2 regions of the Scopulibacillus cellulosilyticus genome follow, and region 2 is predicted to be linked to the other one. Evidence: riboswitches for the same ligand, from Rfam matches in the RefSeq annotation. Region 2 holds a riboswitch; the other holds the start of a gene.
What was found. Region 2 has a riboswitch for cobalamin ahead of ACFQRG_RS15850 (ribonucleoside-diphosphate reductase subunit alpha). Riboswitches for the same ligand answer to the same signal wherever they lie in the genome.

Region 1 (7,676 bases), on a different contig from region 2:
TTTAAATTCATTTCTACCGGACTGCCTGCCCCTTCAATAACGAGCAGTTCATAGTCTTTATTTAACCGTTCCAGGGATTTCTTAACGGCAGAAATGCCTAATTCATAAAAATGATCACGATAATCTATCCCGGAATAAGCCTGGTAACTTTCACCAAGCAGCACAACTTCAGAGGTTCGATCATTTCTTGGCTTTAATAAAATCGGGTTCATATCAACAGAAGCCGTAACATGAGCCGCTTCCGCCTGGATACCTTGAGCCCGCCCAATTTCTTTGCCGTCAACCGTCACATAGGAATTGTTGGACATATTCTGTGATTTAAACGGCGTCACCCGATAGCCTCTTTGATAAAAAATGCGGCATAAGGCTGTCGCGAGAAAGCTTTTGCCAACATCAGATCCTGTTCCCTGTATCATGATCCCTTTCACGGTCCTCTCCTCCTTTCATTAGTCTCGCACGCCCAAATTCAAGTAAATATGCCGCTCCGGCTATTTTCACTATTGTTTGATGAAGATATCCGAGCGTTTTCAAGTAATCCAGTACGAATGGATTGTAATCAGTTATGTCTTGAAAAAGTTCATTAGAAACGACAACGACCAAAGCCGCTCGTGCCTTCATTTGTTTAATACCCGAGATAATAGCTTCGATTCTGGTTTTTAACACAGATTGATTCTTATAAAAAGAAAAGAATTCATTATTGACAAGTGTTGTTAAGCAATCAAGCAAGACAACATCTTGTTCTGTAAAATTGTTTGCAATTTTTTCAATCCGTTCCGGCTGTTCCCATGTTCGCCACTGAAATCCGTCCGCTGACCTTTTTTTCTGATGGTGAGTAATTCTTTCTGCCATTTCCTTATCGGTTCTGACTGCAGTTGCAATATAATTAAGCCTGCCATTTCCTAATTGCAAAACTTTACTTACAGCCAGGCGTTCGGCCCAGCTGCTCTTGCCGCTGCGGACCCCGCCGCTTATAAATACTAGCATATGGATTTCCATTCCTTTAACGCTTTTAATAATTGATCATTATCTGACTGTGTCCGAATGGCGCATCTCAAAAACTTACCGTTTAAACCTATAAAATTATCTGTATGCCTGGCCGCAATGCCGCGCTCAATTAAAAAGCGCAGTAAAGGTCTTGCCGATTTTTTTGTTTCTTCCCGGAGCAAATAATAATTTACTTTGCTTGGACTTAATCTATAACCTAAATCTTTTAAAACGGGAAATAAACGGCAACGTTCAAGCCCTATATTATTTTTAGTTTGGTGTACAAAGGCTGTTTGCTTTATGCAAAGTTCACCCAGCTTTTGCGCCAATGTGTTTACACTCCAATGGGGCTGAAAGCGCTTTAGGTGGTTAATCACAGCTTCGTCAGCAATGATATAGCCAAGGCGGATTCCTGCCAAGGCATACATTTTCGTAAGTGATCTTAAGATAATGAGATGACGATAATCCGTTACATATTTGCTCATTGAGATCTCTTCGATGCAAAAATCATAAAAAGCTTCATCAATAACGACATAAACGCCCAGGTTGGACGCTTCTTCTATAACTTTAAGCAGCGTTTCTTGACTATATGTCACACCTGTTGGATTATTCGGATGACAAATAAAAACGGCGTCCTTCCCATTTAAAGCCTCTGATAATTGATTGGCATTTAGCTGCCAGCCGTCATCTTCATTCAGTTGAAAGGATGCTATATGACAGCCATAGGCTTCACAGGTTGTCCGATACTCCGAAAAAGTCGGATCAACAATTAGAACGTGACGCCCCTGAAACATTCGTGCAATTAAATGAATCAGTTCAGAGGCGCCGTTGCCAATGAGAAGCTGTTTCCCGTCTATTTGTTCCTGTGCACTGATACCAGCCTTTAATGCCTTTGCATAAGGGTCAGGATAGTCAGCAATTTCTTTGTACAGCGACTGCCATACGGATTGAAGCTCAGCCGGCGGGCCAAAGGGATTGGTATTAACACTAAAATCTATTAATTTTTCCGGGACAGCCATATCAAGCTGTTTGATGAGATGTTCGGGATTAGATCCATGAGCTGGCAGCATAAATGATTCCTCCAATTAGCCAAAGTACAAGGATGAAAGACAATACTGTACGTTTCATCATCTTGACAGTATCAAGAATATGTCCGGTGCTTAAAGGAAAAAGCGGGTCACCCAGTTTTGCCCGGTTAGAAATAACACCTTTGTAATAATTAACGCCGCCAAGCTGAATGCCTAAAAGGGAAGCAACAGCCGCCTCTCCCCAACCGCTGTTAGGACTTGGATGTTTCCTGGCATCACGCTTTAATATGGCGAAACTTTTCCAGCGGGTTAACGGCGGAACAGCTTTATTTACGATTATTATCAGTATCGCAGTTATCCGGCTTGGCAGCCAATTCACAAGGTCGTCCAGTTTTGCGGCCGCAAAACCAAATTCAAGGTATTTCTCACTTTTATAACCCAGCATGGAATCGCAAGTATTAATAAGCCGGTAAATAAGGGCAAACGGCGCCCCGCCGATAAAGGCCCAGAAGATTGGCGCCGTTACACCGTCAGAAACATTCTCAGCAACCGTTTCTACAGTCCCTCTGACAATCTCCTCTTCCGGCAGATGATCTGTATCACGGCCGACGATCCAAGACAAATATTTTCTTGCTTGCGGCAGATCACCTTTTTGCAGCGGCTCATAAACCTGCTCCGCCGCTTCTTTCAGCCCCTTTGCTGCAATCGTCGTCCAAATGAGTATAGCTTCGATAGCCACACCCAGCCACTTATTAACCCAGCAGGCGAGTATGACAATGAATAAGCTCAGCCCAAACACAATAACAAGCAACAAGATCACCGTTAACAGCCCTTTTACCTTTCTATGACGCCCTATATTCCAATGCCTGTCAAAAAAAGCAATGCCTTTTCCAAAAAAGCGTACGGGATGCGGCAGCCACTTTGGGTCACCAAGAATCCAATCTATCAAATAAGCTATTGTGATAGCAATTAGATGATTAATCATGACTTATCCGACATTGATAGTTTTGAATGGCCTTAACCGTACATTGGTAAACTCCTGAAGCAATCGCCTTCCCAAGCAGCGTAATCGTGCCGGCATATGGCAAATAACAGCCTTGTTGACTTGCGGCAACCAGCACACTGTCTGTTGAAGTGCCTGATGCCCTAGTATTCGTCACCGGATCTTTAATATTTAAATGATCCAGGGCGCGGACTTTTGCTTCTGTAGCCGTAACAATCGCTTGTGTATATGCTTGGTCATCAAGCCTGGCGTTCACAAATACCCACGTGTTAATTGTTCCGCTCATTGGCTGGACTTGATGCGCCTTACTATGGGCGGCATCGACTGCATTGCTTAAGCCTGCTGTTACGGCGATGAGTACAGAGAAATCTTGTTCATTAATATCCATATAAGCAGCGTCTTCCAGCCGGGCGGCTGTCATCATTGCCAGTGTATCAGCCGGATCAAGACCTTGCTTTACTAAATAATCCCGCAATTCCTTCTTGGGATTATCACAACAGTAGTTTTTATTAACATGACGATTGACAAATGTCCGGTAAAAGCCCGTTCCTCCGCCAATGACTGCCGAAGATAAAGTCCGAAGCTGAATAGGTGAATCCAATAAAATCCGTTCGCTTGTTACTTGAAGAAGGCTTGAGCTTATCATTCCGTTCTCTCACTTTCTATCAGGACTTGTTCAAAAGCTGTGTTGATTTACTTCTTATTTTTAAATACATCCGGATAAACCATTTGAGCCATTTCCTCTAAGCCGTCAACCAACCTTGGGCCCGGGCGATTAACAAGGTCACTGTTCACATCATAGACTTGCTTATTTTTAACAGCGGCAACATTACCCCAGCCTGGACGCTTCAATAAGTTCTTTACGGCATTTTTTTGATAATAACCGTATGTCGTTAAGATAACATCGGGATTATCTTTCACAATTGACTCTTCCGATATCTTCACCCAGCCTTTTTGATTAGCAGCAACATTTTTCGCATGAATGATATTCAGCATTTCATTCATAAAGGTTCCCTGACCGGCGGTATAAATATCCGGGGACCCCGAAACCTCAATATAGACCCGTTTTTCTTTATCTTTAGGCACTTGCTTCGCTTTTTCTTGAATAGCAGCCACTTTCGATTTCATATCGTTTATGATTTGATCCGCTTTTTTATTTGTCCCTGTCGCTTGTCCAATCATTTGAATAGATTGATAGACTTGATTGAAGCTTTCTGCATCATTCACAACAAGAACCGGAATACCTGCCTCACGAAGCTGCTTTAAGCCGTCCCGGCTGTTATGAGCAGATGATGCATGAGCTAAGACAAGATCAGGTTTTAACGAGATTATCTTTTCCACATTCATGTTTTCCCCGCCGATTTTTGTCTTTTTAAGAGCGGCTTTAGGATAATTATCAAAATCTGAGACACCAACTATTTGCTTGTTCAAACCTAAATCAAAGGCAATTTCTGTATTGCTTGGAATAAGCGAGACGATTCTTTTAGGCTTATGTTTAATCGTTACCTTATCCCCGAGACCATCTTTAATTGTTACCGGAAAGGCCGTTTGTTCGGTTTTGGATTGACTGTTTTTGTTAGCTTTTTGGTCATTATTGCTTGTTCCGCACCCTGCTAATAAGCCAAAAATGACCATAAGCGTTAAGAATAACGCCAGTAATCTTTTTTTCACTGAAAGTTCCCCCTCGTCTGTTTAATGGCATTAAAAAAACATCCCCTGCCTATTGGAGATGCGCCGCGTGTGTTAAAAACATAAGAAATCCTCATTATTTTAAATAATGTGCACTGTTTTTAAACAACACCTCCCTATCCGCGTAGGCCATTGGTGTTCTGAATCAGGCAGGTCTCCTGGCTCATGGTCATTGCAGTCTAAACCTTCCCATATGAACACTTAACTTCGTTAAGCGTTTCGATCATACAGTGGCATTCTTAGACCGCTTTCCATTTACAGTGGCGGGACCGCGTTGGACTTTCACCAACTTCCCTTTTAAGCTGCAAGCAAAGCTTTCAGCACCTGAATCATAACCTATGTACTTTTTGGCTTAATATCTATTATACTAAGGTTTCCTAAAATTTTATATATTTCTCCTAACTTTTTTAGAACTGTAAGAAATAAGTATGAGAGATATTAATCCGCTGACAACAAAAGCCAGGATGACTCCTAAACTGCTGTCCCTGAATATCCCTATAGCAAACGGTCCGTTAAAAAACGGTGAATTTGTAAATAACAGCCCGAAGACAACCCCTATCAACCAACTAAATACACCTCGATAGTTTACTTGATTATAATCCTTATCCGTCAGCAGCCTTAATTCATAGCCCTCTCGCTTTCTTATACAAATATAATCAATAAGGAATGTTGCGGCCCATGATGCAAGCCCAACCCCAAGGAGCCCGAGAAACGTTTGAAAATTTCCCAAGAAATTTTCAGAAATAAACAAAACATATATTGTGAAGAATATCATAATTAACGCGTGTATGGTGACAGCCGATGCGTGATTAACTTTAATATTCAGCGTTTCTAAATTGACCCTTGCAGATTTCAAAGCAATGATGCATTGCGGGATTAAGCCGCCAAGCGCTGTTATAAAATAGGGAATGATCATCCATTTAGGCAATCCATGACTAATCGCATCGATTGGATTTGATGATGTGGATAATCCAGATACTGAAGTCGTCATCAGAACACCGGCACCTATTATAACGAATAAAGGAATGAACGCCCCTAAAGTGATACTTGCAAATATTGATTTCGAAGAATTATTTGGATTTTGATAACAGCTATAGTCGCTTGCCGCGATAGTCCAGCTAATGCCCGTACCTGCCATGATAATGGATACAGCCGGCAGAAAACTGCCCAGCCATTCTCCGCTCTTCATACTCAATAATTCGCCCCAATTCGTTTTTGGTATTAAAAGTAATAAGACGACTAGCGTCAATATCCCAAATACATATGTAAACCATGTTTGAATCTTTACAAGCGTTTCTTGACCAAAAATACTTGATACAATAATTAAAGCTGAAAAAATAATTAAGCTGATGACTGTTAACGTTTTAGTAGAACTAAAACCAAAAGCGCCAAATAGAGATAATAAAGTTAATGTACCTGTTACAACACCGACTGACAGCCACCCTGCAAGGTTTATCCATCCAATTAAAGTAGGGATATAGTTTCCTTTTATTCCGAAGGCTGCCCTCGACAATACAAAGGTCGATGCCCCAGCCCCCTTTCCAGGTATACCTAAATACCCTACCAATGCAAAAGATAGAGAACCGACAGCCGCGGCTAAAAGGCATTGTAAAAAACTCAGTTTGAAACTAACGAGAATAGCGCCATAAACCAATCCTAAAATGCCAATATTTGAAGCAAACCATATGAAAAAAAGCTCTTTTTGTTTTCCGGTTCTTTTTTCCAGCGGCAGTATAACCGGCTTATTATTGTCCATTTTAAAAATTCCCCCATTTTTGGATTCCGCAGCCTTAGAATTTTCAAACCATTCAAAATGGAAATTTTCCAATTGACATTATAACCTAAACGCTTTATTGTAAGATAGTATTAAAAATGAATTTAAAGTGATTGTTCAAAAAGGAGGAACGAGCGTTACATCTCGAACTACTACGAGTTGCGACGAGAAGCGGCAATACTTCTGTGAGTAATCTTCGGCGCAGGAGCACTATACCGCTTCGACAGCTATTTTTCCCGGACTGTTTGAACATCTTCTAAATAAATCTTCTTATCAAGAGAGACAGAGGGACTGGCCCGATGAAGTCTCGGCAGCGGACTCCACAGAGAGTGCTGTGCCAAATCCAGCAAGCTTTAGGCTTGGAAGATAAGAAGGGCGTTTCTTATATATTTTATAAGACCTCTTCTTATTGGAAAGATGAGGTCTTTTATTTGGCCTCTCATACTTGCATACAAGACAACTATGATTAGAGAGGTGATTTTAATGGAAAAAAGTAAAGGGAACCCTTTGGCGCTGTTGCCCTTTGTTATATTTTTAGTTTTATTCCTTGGGACTGGTATTATATCCGGTGATTTTAATAAAATGCCTGTGATTGTAGCTATTCTTATCGCGGCAGGCGTTGCTCTGGCTATGAATCAAAAAGAGTCTTTGAATAATAAGGTTGAAACTTTTTGTAAAGGCGCAGGGCATCCTAATATCATTTTGATGGTGATTATTTTCTTGTTAGCCGGCGCTTTTTCAGAAGTAGCCAAAGGCATGGGCGCCGTTGAATCAACAGTCAATTTGACGCTGTCGATTTTACCGCCAAACCTTCTTATCGTCGGCTTATTTGTCATAGGCTGTTTCATCTCTTTGTCTATGGGAACCTCTATGGGAACAATCGTTGCCTTGGCACCGATTGGCGTCGGTATCAGCCACCAAACTGATATCTCAATGGCCTTATCCATGGCGGCTGTTATTGGCGGCGCTATGTTTGGCGATAATTTGTCGATTATTTCCGATACAACAATTGCGGCTGTTCGTACACAAAATACAAAGATGCGCGATAAATTTAAAACCAATTTCTTTATCGTTCTGCCGGCAGCTATTGTCACCATTATTATTCTGGCTTTCGTGTCAACAGGCGGCCATGCGGAAGTCACACAGCATCATTTCAACATACTGGAGACCCTTCCTTATCTGGCAGTATTAATCGCCG
Region 2 (7,676 bases):
GTGCTGCCGCAAATTCATCAAGATTTAGAGGATTTGCTTTTTGAAAAATACAATCAAAAATGGAGAGTGCCTTCTTTTCTTCGTTTCGGTTCCTGGATTGGCGGGGATCGTGACGGAAACCCGAACGTCACAGCACAAACAACCAGGAAGACATTAGAAAGACAGCGTCATTTAGCACTGACTAAATACAAAGAGACTCTGGAAGAACTAATGCATCGATTAAGCCATTCAACAAAAAGAGTAAAAGTAAGCGACGAATTACAGGCATCGGTCAAGGATGAAATCAGCATGCTGGAACATAAGAAAAAATGGCGAAATAACGATGAAGTCTATCGATGTAAGCTGACAATAATGCTTGAAAAGTTAGTCCAAATCGGTAAGAGTAATACAGGGTACCGCTCGTCCAGTGAATTAATTAAGGATTTAAATATGATTCAAAAGAGCATTGAAGTCCATCATCCGGACGGAAATACTTTAAATTTATTGCAAAAATTAATACGCCAAGTTGAAATTTTCGGGTTTCACCTTGCATCGCTCGATATTCGTAATCACAGCGGCGAACATGAAGCAGCTATTGCGGAAATTTTTCATTCGGTGAATATCGTTTCAGACTATAAAGCATTACCGGAAGAAGAGAAAATTAAGGTATTAACAAATGTCCTGCAAGACCCAAGACCCCTTATTTCAATCTTTGATTCTTATTCTCCGGAAACACAAGAAATGATCGATGTTTTCCGGATGATTAGAAAGGCGCAGGAGGAATTTGGTGAACGGGCGATTCAAGTTTACTTGATTAGCATGACACAATCAGCCAGCGATTTACTGGAGGTCCTTGTGTTAGCGAAGGAAGTTGGTTTATTCCGCATTTATCCGGACGGCAAAGCAGTCAGTAAGTTAGATATTGCGCCATTACTGGAAACAATCGATGATTTAACATTTGGACCAAAAATTATGAAACAGTTATTCGAAATGGATGTTTATCGCAAACATTTATCAGTCCGCAATAATTCACAAGAAATTATGTTGGGTTATTCGGATAGCAGTAAAGACGGAGGAACGCTGACTGCCAATTGGAAACTTTACAAAGCGCAGCAAGAAATTCATAACATGGCGAAAGACTATGATATTAGCTTAAAATTTTTCCATGGGCGCGGCGGCTCATTGGGCCGGGGCGGCGGGCCGCTTAATCGCAGCCTTTTGTCACAGCCTTTTGAAACATTAGGTGACGGTGTCAAGATTACTGAACAAGGTGAGGTTCTTTCCGCCCGTTATTTGATTTCCGAAATCGCCTATCGGAGTTTGGAACAAGCGACGACCGCATTACTGACAGCAATCGCTCACATATCTAACGAAGCTGAACAAAACCAATCGCGGTCAGTTGAATGGGAAAATGCAATGGATGAAATTTCCGCTTTTTCTTTAGAAAAATATCAATCACTTGTTTTTAAGGATCCTGACTTCTTAACATATTTTAGACAAGCTACACCGTTGCTTGAGCTAGGTTCTCTGAATATCGGTTCAAGACCAATGAGCCGAAAAGGAAGTGAACGTTTCGAGGATTTACGGGCGATTCCATGGGTATTTGCCTGGACGCAAAGCCGTCAATTACTTCCGGCTTGGTTTGCCGCAGGTACCGGATTGCAGCGTTTTGCGGAGCAACAAGGAAATTTAGATTTACTGCAGCGTATGTACCTCACTTGGCCGTTCTTCCGCTCAACGATAGATAATTTGCAAATGGCTTTAACAAAAGCGGACTTGCCGACAGCAAAAGAATATGCCAATATGGCCAAAGATGAGTCTGTTGGAAAACGTATTTTTGCTGAGATCGAAGAAGAGTATCATAAAACGAAAGAAATCGTGCTGCAAATTACAAAACAAGCCGACTTGCTTGATCATATACCAAATATTAAGGAATCTGTAAGGATTCGCAATCCATATGTCGACCCATTAAATTTCCTTCAAGCACACCTTATTACAGAGCTCCGTCAAAAAGACGATAATAATAACGATGCCGATGAATTGTTAAGCGAGGTGCTTCTTACGATTAATGGGGTTGCAGCCGGGTTAAGAAATACAGGTTGATTTGTTTTCATTAACGAGATTTAAACCGGCAGTATAAGCAAAGTTAAAAATTGAGGTCAGCCTCAAAAGGCGGTTAATTGTCTTTTGAGGCTGACCTTTTTTCAATGAAAGATAAGACCTGAACTTGCCCGGATCACTGTCAGCGTGGAAAAAAACTTTACTAATAGACTTTCAGTTGAATCTATGAAATTGGAACTATTAAATATGTCGCGAATACAATGGTTATGGTAAAATAGGGAAAGATAATTTTAAAGATTAAAAATTAACAAATAAAAATTAGAGATAAAAGTGGGGAGGGAGCCAATGAGAACTGTAACCGATGTTGGGTCATTGATTCCGTTGCCTTTTTTTGTGATTAATAATGAGGGCTGTATAATAAAGGAATCTGATCGGGTGGCTTATATATTTCCTCATGTTAATAGGTTTCTGGAACTTGTTGAGGATTTGGAAAGTCGATCAAAGGTTTATCGTATTTTTCAATTAGAGAATGATGAAGATGAAAAAATAGAAGTTAATTTAAAAACAAAGTTAAGAACACATGAACGTTTTGAGGTTTATGCAAGAAGGATTGATAAAGAAACGATTAATATTCTTTGTCTTAAAAAGACCCGGAATAAGGAAGATTCTGATGAAAAGTGGGAGAAACTTGTCAATAAAGTTACTGAACAGTCGTTACTGTTAAAGGAGAAGGAAGAGAAAATCATCCATTACAAGAAAATTATTCGGGAACTCTCCAGTAAATATGAAAGTTTATCATCGATAGAAAAATTAACGGCAAGCATTGCTCATGAAGTGAGGAACCCGTTAACAACCATTAAGGGATTTACTCAATTAATCAGACCTTACCTGAAAGAGTTTGGTAAAGAAGATTATGCAGATATTATTCAGGAGGAAGTCGGCCGCGCCAATCAGATTATTTATGAGTTTTTGAATGCTTCCAAACCGTCCAAGCCGATTAAACAAACTTATTCTATTAACAAGTTAATTAGAGAAGTGGTGCTTCTTTGTAATGGCGAGGCTGTCATGAACAATATTGATCTTAATTTTAAACCCAATAACGTTGATTCAATTATTCAAGTGGATGTCAAACAAATAAAACAAGTCATTATTAATATTTTACAAAATGCTTTCCAAGCTTTACAAACAATTAAGGATAAACAGAAAAAAATATTGATATCTGTCTATCAAATAAAAAAAGATATTATCATATCAATTATGGATAATGGTAAAGGTATGAATAAGCAGGTCTTATCAAAGGTTTTTCAGCCATTTTTTACAACAAAGAATAATGGAACAGGAATAGGGCTGCCGTTAAGTTTGAATTTTGTAGAAAGTCATGGCGGGACGATAACAGTTGAAAGTACAGAAGAAACCGGAACAACATTTAGAATAAAGCTCCCTATTTCTTAATGTCGTTTAAATTTTAACAAGTTTTTTTTATTGCGTACCACGATATGTTGTGTTAAGTTATTAGGTGAGTATCAATATGTTGATTTCTAAAATTTTATATCGGCGAAAAATGGTGTCTTAGGACTTAATAGGGAATCTGGTGAAAGTCCAGAACTGTCCCCGCAACTGTGAATGTGGATGAAATGAGAAGACCACTGTACAGATTAGCTGAAAGGTATCTGTATGGGAAGGCTCAGAGTAAGATGAAGCATCAGTCAGTAGACCTGCCTTTTTTCGCGGTTTCTATTCTTCGGGGACTGAGATATAGAAGCGGCGCAGTGAGTCACAGCTTATATTTTATAGGTTATACATATTTATGTAAATATAAGGACTCTTTCTTTGTGTCGTCTCAAGCTCATCCTCGGGGATGGGCTTTTTTTTATGCCCTATAAGAAGGAGGAAAAAGAATGGCAACAATGGTTCCTAATACAGATCTTATCACAACTATTTTTAATGACCTCAAAACATTAAATACACCTGGCATTGATAGCATCATTGAAAGAACGCAATACCAGCTGCATCAGCAAGATAAGGTAAATGAGGAGGAAAGTATTCAGTATCTCTTATTAAATATTCTTGAATGTGTTTCAGTAGAAGAACCGGATTGGAGCTATACGGCGAGCTATGTATGGTTGAAATATCTTTACAAGCAGGCAGCCTTAAGAAGAAAAACAGATGTTCACAAAGGGTACGGCCGTTTCTATGATTTGATTAAATGTTTGACAGATATGAGTATTTATAATCCTGTGCTGCTTAAGACATACAGCAAATCAGACATTGATGAACTGCAATTAGTTATTGATCCGGAAAAAGACTTGCTTTTTACTTATATTGGCTTAAGAACATTAAGCGACCGTTATCTAGCTAAGTCGCATGCTGGAGACCTTTATGAACTTCCCCAGGAACGGTTTATGATTATTGCAATGACTTTAATGATTAATGAAGCCCCGGAGAAACGGTTAGGATTAGTGAAAGAAGCCTATTGGGCTCTGTCTAATTTGTATATGACGGTGGCGACCCCGACACTTGCCAATGCCGGGAAATCATACGGCCAACTGAGTTCCTGCTTTATAGATACAGTTGACGATAGCTTGAGAGGCATTTTTGATTCTAATACTGATGTGGCGACATTATCGAAAAATGGCGGCGGCATTGGTGTCTATATGGGTAAAATCCGCTCGAGAGGTTCTGATATTAAAGGATTTAAAGGCGTCTCATCCGGCGTATTGCCGTGGATGAAGCAGTTAAATAATACTGCTGTCTCTGTTGATCAGCTTGGACAAAGACAAGGTGCCATAGCCGTTTATTTAGATTGCTGGCACAAAGATGTACTGGATTTTCTAGATGCTAAATTAAATAATGGTGATGAACGTTACCGGACGCATGACCTGTTTACGGGTATTTGCATTCCAGATTTATTTATGGAGAAAGTTGAAGCAAGAGATGACTGGTACTTGTTTGATCCTCATGAAGTAAAGCAAATCATGGGCTTTTCTTTGGAAGACTATTATGATGAGGCCAAAGGAGAGGGCAGTTTCAGAGAAAAATATATGGCATGCGTGAATGATCCAAGGCTTTCAAAAGTTGAGGTACCTGCAATTGAAATATTCAAACGGATCATGAAATCACAGCTCGAAACAGGAACGCCTTACATGTTCTATCGGGATACAGCAAATAGATTAAATCCTAATAAGCATGCCGGAATGATTTATGCCAGTAATTTATGTACAGAAATTATGCAAAACATGTCAGCGACGACAGTCATTGAGGAAGAAATAGATGATGGAACGATTAAAGTGACAAAGCAGCCTGGAGATTTTGTTGTATGCAACCTCTCATCGATATCGCTTGCCAAGGCTGTCCAAGATGATGTTCTTGAAAGATTAATTCCGATCCAAGTAAGAATGCTTGATAATGTCATAGACATTAATACTATTGAAGTCAAGCAAGCATCAATGACGAATAAAAAATATCGCGCGATAGGCCTCGGGACATTTGGCTGGCACCATTTGCTTGCACTAAAAGGCATGACTTGGGAGAGCGAAGAGGCTGTCCAGTTCGCGGATGAACTATATGAAAAGATCAATTATATTACGATAAAAGCGAGTGTTGACCTGGCAAAGGAAAAAGGAGGCTATTCGCTGTTTACGGGATCTGATTGGGAAACTGGTGCTTACTTTGAAGACCGCGGCTATAAAAGCGATGCTTGGCTAACGTTAAGAGAAAAAGTCAAAAAGCACGGCATACGAAACGGCTATTTAATGGCGGTGGCGCCAAATTCATCAACAGCCATTATTGCCGGTTCCACAGCATCCATTGATCCTATTTTTCAAAAAGCTTATTCCGAGGAAAAGAAGAACTATAAAATTCCTGTAACTGCACCGGATTTATCACCGGAAACAACTTGGTATTATAAGTCCGCTTATCATATTGATCAGCTGTGGAGCATTCGTCAAAATGCGGCAAGACAGCGCCATATCGATCAATCGATTTCATTCAATATTTATGTTCAACATAATATTAAAGCAAAGGTTTTGCTTGATCTTCATCTTGAAGCCTGGAAGCGGGGATTGAAGACGACATACTATACCCGCTCGACTTCTGTTGAAGTAGATGATTGCGAATCATGTGAAAGCTAAAGGATATTCAAAAAGTCCGGGAAACATGTGCTCTTTCGCCGGCGCATATTCAGTGAAGTGTTGCCGCTTCTCGTCGCAAAGCTACAAAGATGCATATTCATGCAGCGGCTTTGCCGCGCCTCGAACTACTTGGCACTGTTTGTCCTCCTTTTTGAACTTTTATATAAAAGGAGAAAAAATCAATGTCACATTTAATGAAAAGAAAATTATACGACCCGACAGCCCCTAATGCATCAACAGGTATTATTAACGGCAAAAGCTCAAATGTCTTAAACTGGGATGATACGAGATTTAAATGGGCGTACAGTCTTTATAAAACGATGCTTGCCAACTTCTGGACACCATTTGAGATCAATATGTCCAACGATATAAAGCAATACAAAAATGAATTATCTGAAAAGGAACATGACACCTTTAATAAAATTATAGGTCTGCTTGCTTTTTTGGACTCGATTCAAACGGACTATTCTCATAGAATTGCAGATTACCTGACAGATTCCAGTTTATCGGCACTGATGACTGTGCTTAGCTTTCAAGAAGTCGTTCATAATCAAAGCTATTCATATGTATTATCCAGTGTAACAACCAAACAAAAGCAAGATGAGATCTTTGAGTATTGGAAGCATGACCCGGTACTGCGCGAGAGAAACGATTTTATAGTCAACGGCTATCAAAACTTTGTTGATCATCCATCGACACAAACATTTTTAGAATCTATTATTTATGATGTTATTTTGGAGGGGCTTAATTTTTATTCCGGTTTTGCCTTTTTCTACAACTTGGCAAGGAATCAAAAAATGGTTGGCACATCAACGATGATTAACTATATTAACCGTGATGAGCACCAGCATGTTAGATTATTTGCAGAGATTTTTAAAGAAACATTGAATGAAAATCCAAAATATAATACAGCGGAATTAGAAAGGTTTGCTGTTGAAACATTTCAAAAGGCGGCAGAATTAGAAATCAACTGGGGCAGATATATCATAGGGAACGAGATTCAAGGAATCTTAATGTCTGACCTTGAAGCCTATATTCAATTTATGGCTAATTTGCAAATCCGCAAGCTGGGATTTGATGTTAAGCCATTTCCTCAAGCGCCAACCAAGAATCCTTTGAAATGGATTAAAGCATATCAAGACGTTAATATGGGCAAAAGTGATTTTTTTGAACAAAAATCGAGACAATATACTAAAGTCACCGATGAAAATGGTTTTGATGAGTTGTAATTTTCACATGTTATTTACTTATTAGCCTTTTGACCCGTTTTGTGAGAAAATAAAGACATAAGGCTATTAAAGGAGGTTTTAAAAATGCCTCTGTGGTTTAGAAAAACACTTGTTGTACTTGTCGCGATATTAACACTCGGAACAGTAGTGCCAACATCGTACCTTCATACAGAAAACAAACCAACAGGTGAAAAAATACACGAAGAATCAAATGAAGCTTCAGTTCCCGAGCTTTCATCAAAAGAAATAAATGATATTGAAAAGCCGGCTGAAGAAA

Region 1: it holds a riboswitch for cobalamin, as region 2 does, so the genes downstream of both, ACFQRG_RS02900 (ABC transporter substrate-binding protein) here and ACFQRG_RS15850 (ribonucleoside-diphosphate reductase subunit alpha) in region 2, are expected to answer to the same signal.

What each region holds. Positions count from the first base shown of each region.
Region 1 covers NZ_JBHTCO010000003.1:94,686-102,361, forward strand. The annotation lists gene ACFQRG_RS02875 (cobyric acid synthase) at 1-428, opposite strand, end outside; gene ACFQRG_RS02880 (bifunctional adenosylcobinamide kinase/adenosylcobinamide-phosphate guanylyltransferase) at 394-984, opposite strand; gene cobD (threonine-phosphate decarboxylase CobD) at 978-2,054, opposite strand; gene cbiB (adenosylcobinamide-phosphate synthase CbiB) at 2,032-2,997, opposite strand; gene ACFQRG_RS02895 (adenosylcobinamide amidohydrolase) at 2,990-3,661, opposite strand; gene ACFQRG_RS02900 (ABC transporter substrate-binding protein) at 3,709-4,686, opposite strand; cobalamin riboswitch at 4,836-5,047, opposite strand; gene ACFQRG_RS02905 (purine-cytosine permease family protein) at 5,090-6,460, opposite strand; SAM riboswitch class I at 6,746-6,851, shown strand; gene ACFQRG_RS02910 (Na+/H+ antiporter NhaC family protein) at 6,962-7,676, shown strand, end outside.
Region 2 covers NZ_JBHTCO010000020.1:133,831-141,506, reverse strand. The annotation lists gene ppc (phosphoenolpyruvate carboxylase) at 1-2,082, shown strand, start outside; gene ACFQRG_RS15855 (sensor histidine kinase) at 2,386-3,492, shown strand; cobalamin riboswitch at 3,586-3,777, shown strand; gene ACFQRG_RS15850 (ribonucleoside-diphosphate reductase subunit alpha) at 3,939-6,170, shown strand; gene ACFQRG_RS15845 (ribonucleotide-diphosphate reductase subunit beta) at 6,353-7,399, shown strand; gene ACFQRG_RS15840 (YpjP family protein) at 7,484-7,676, shown strand, end outside.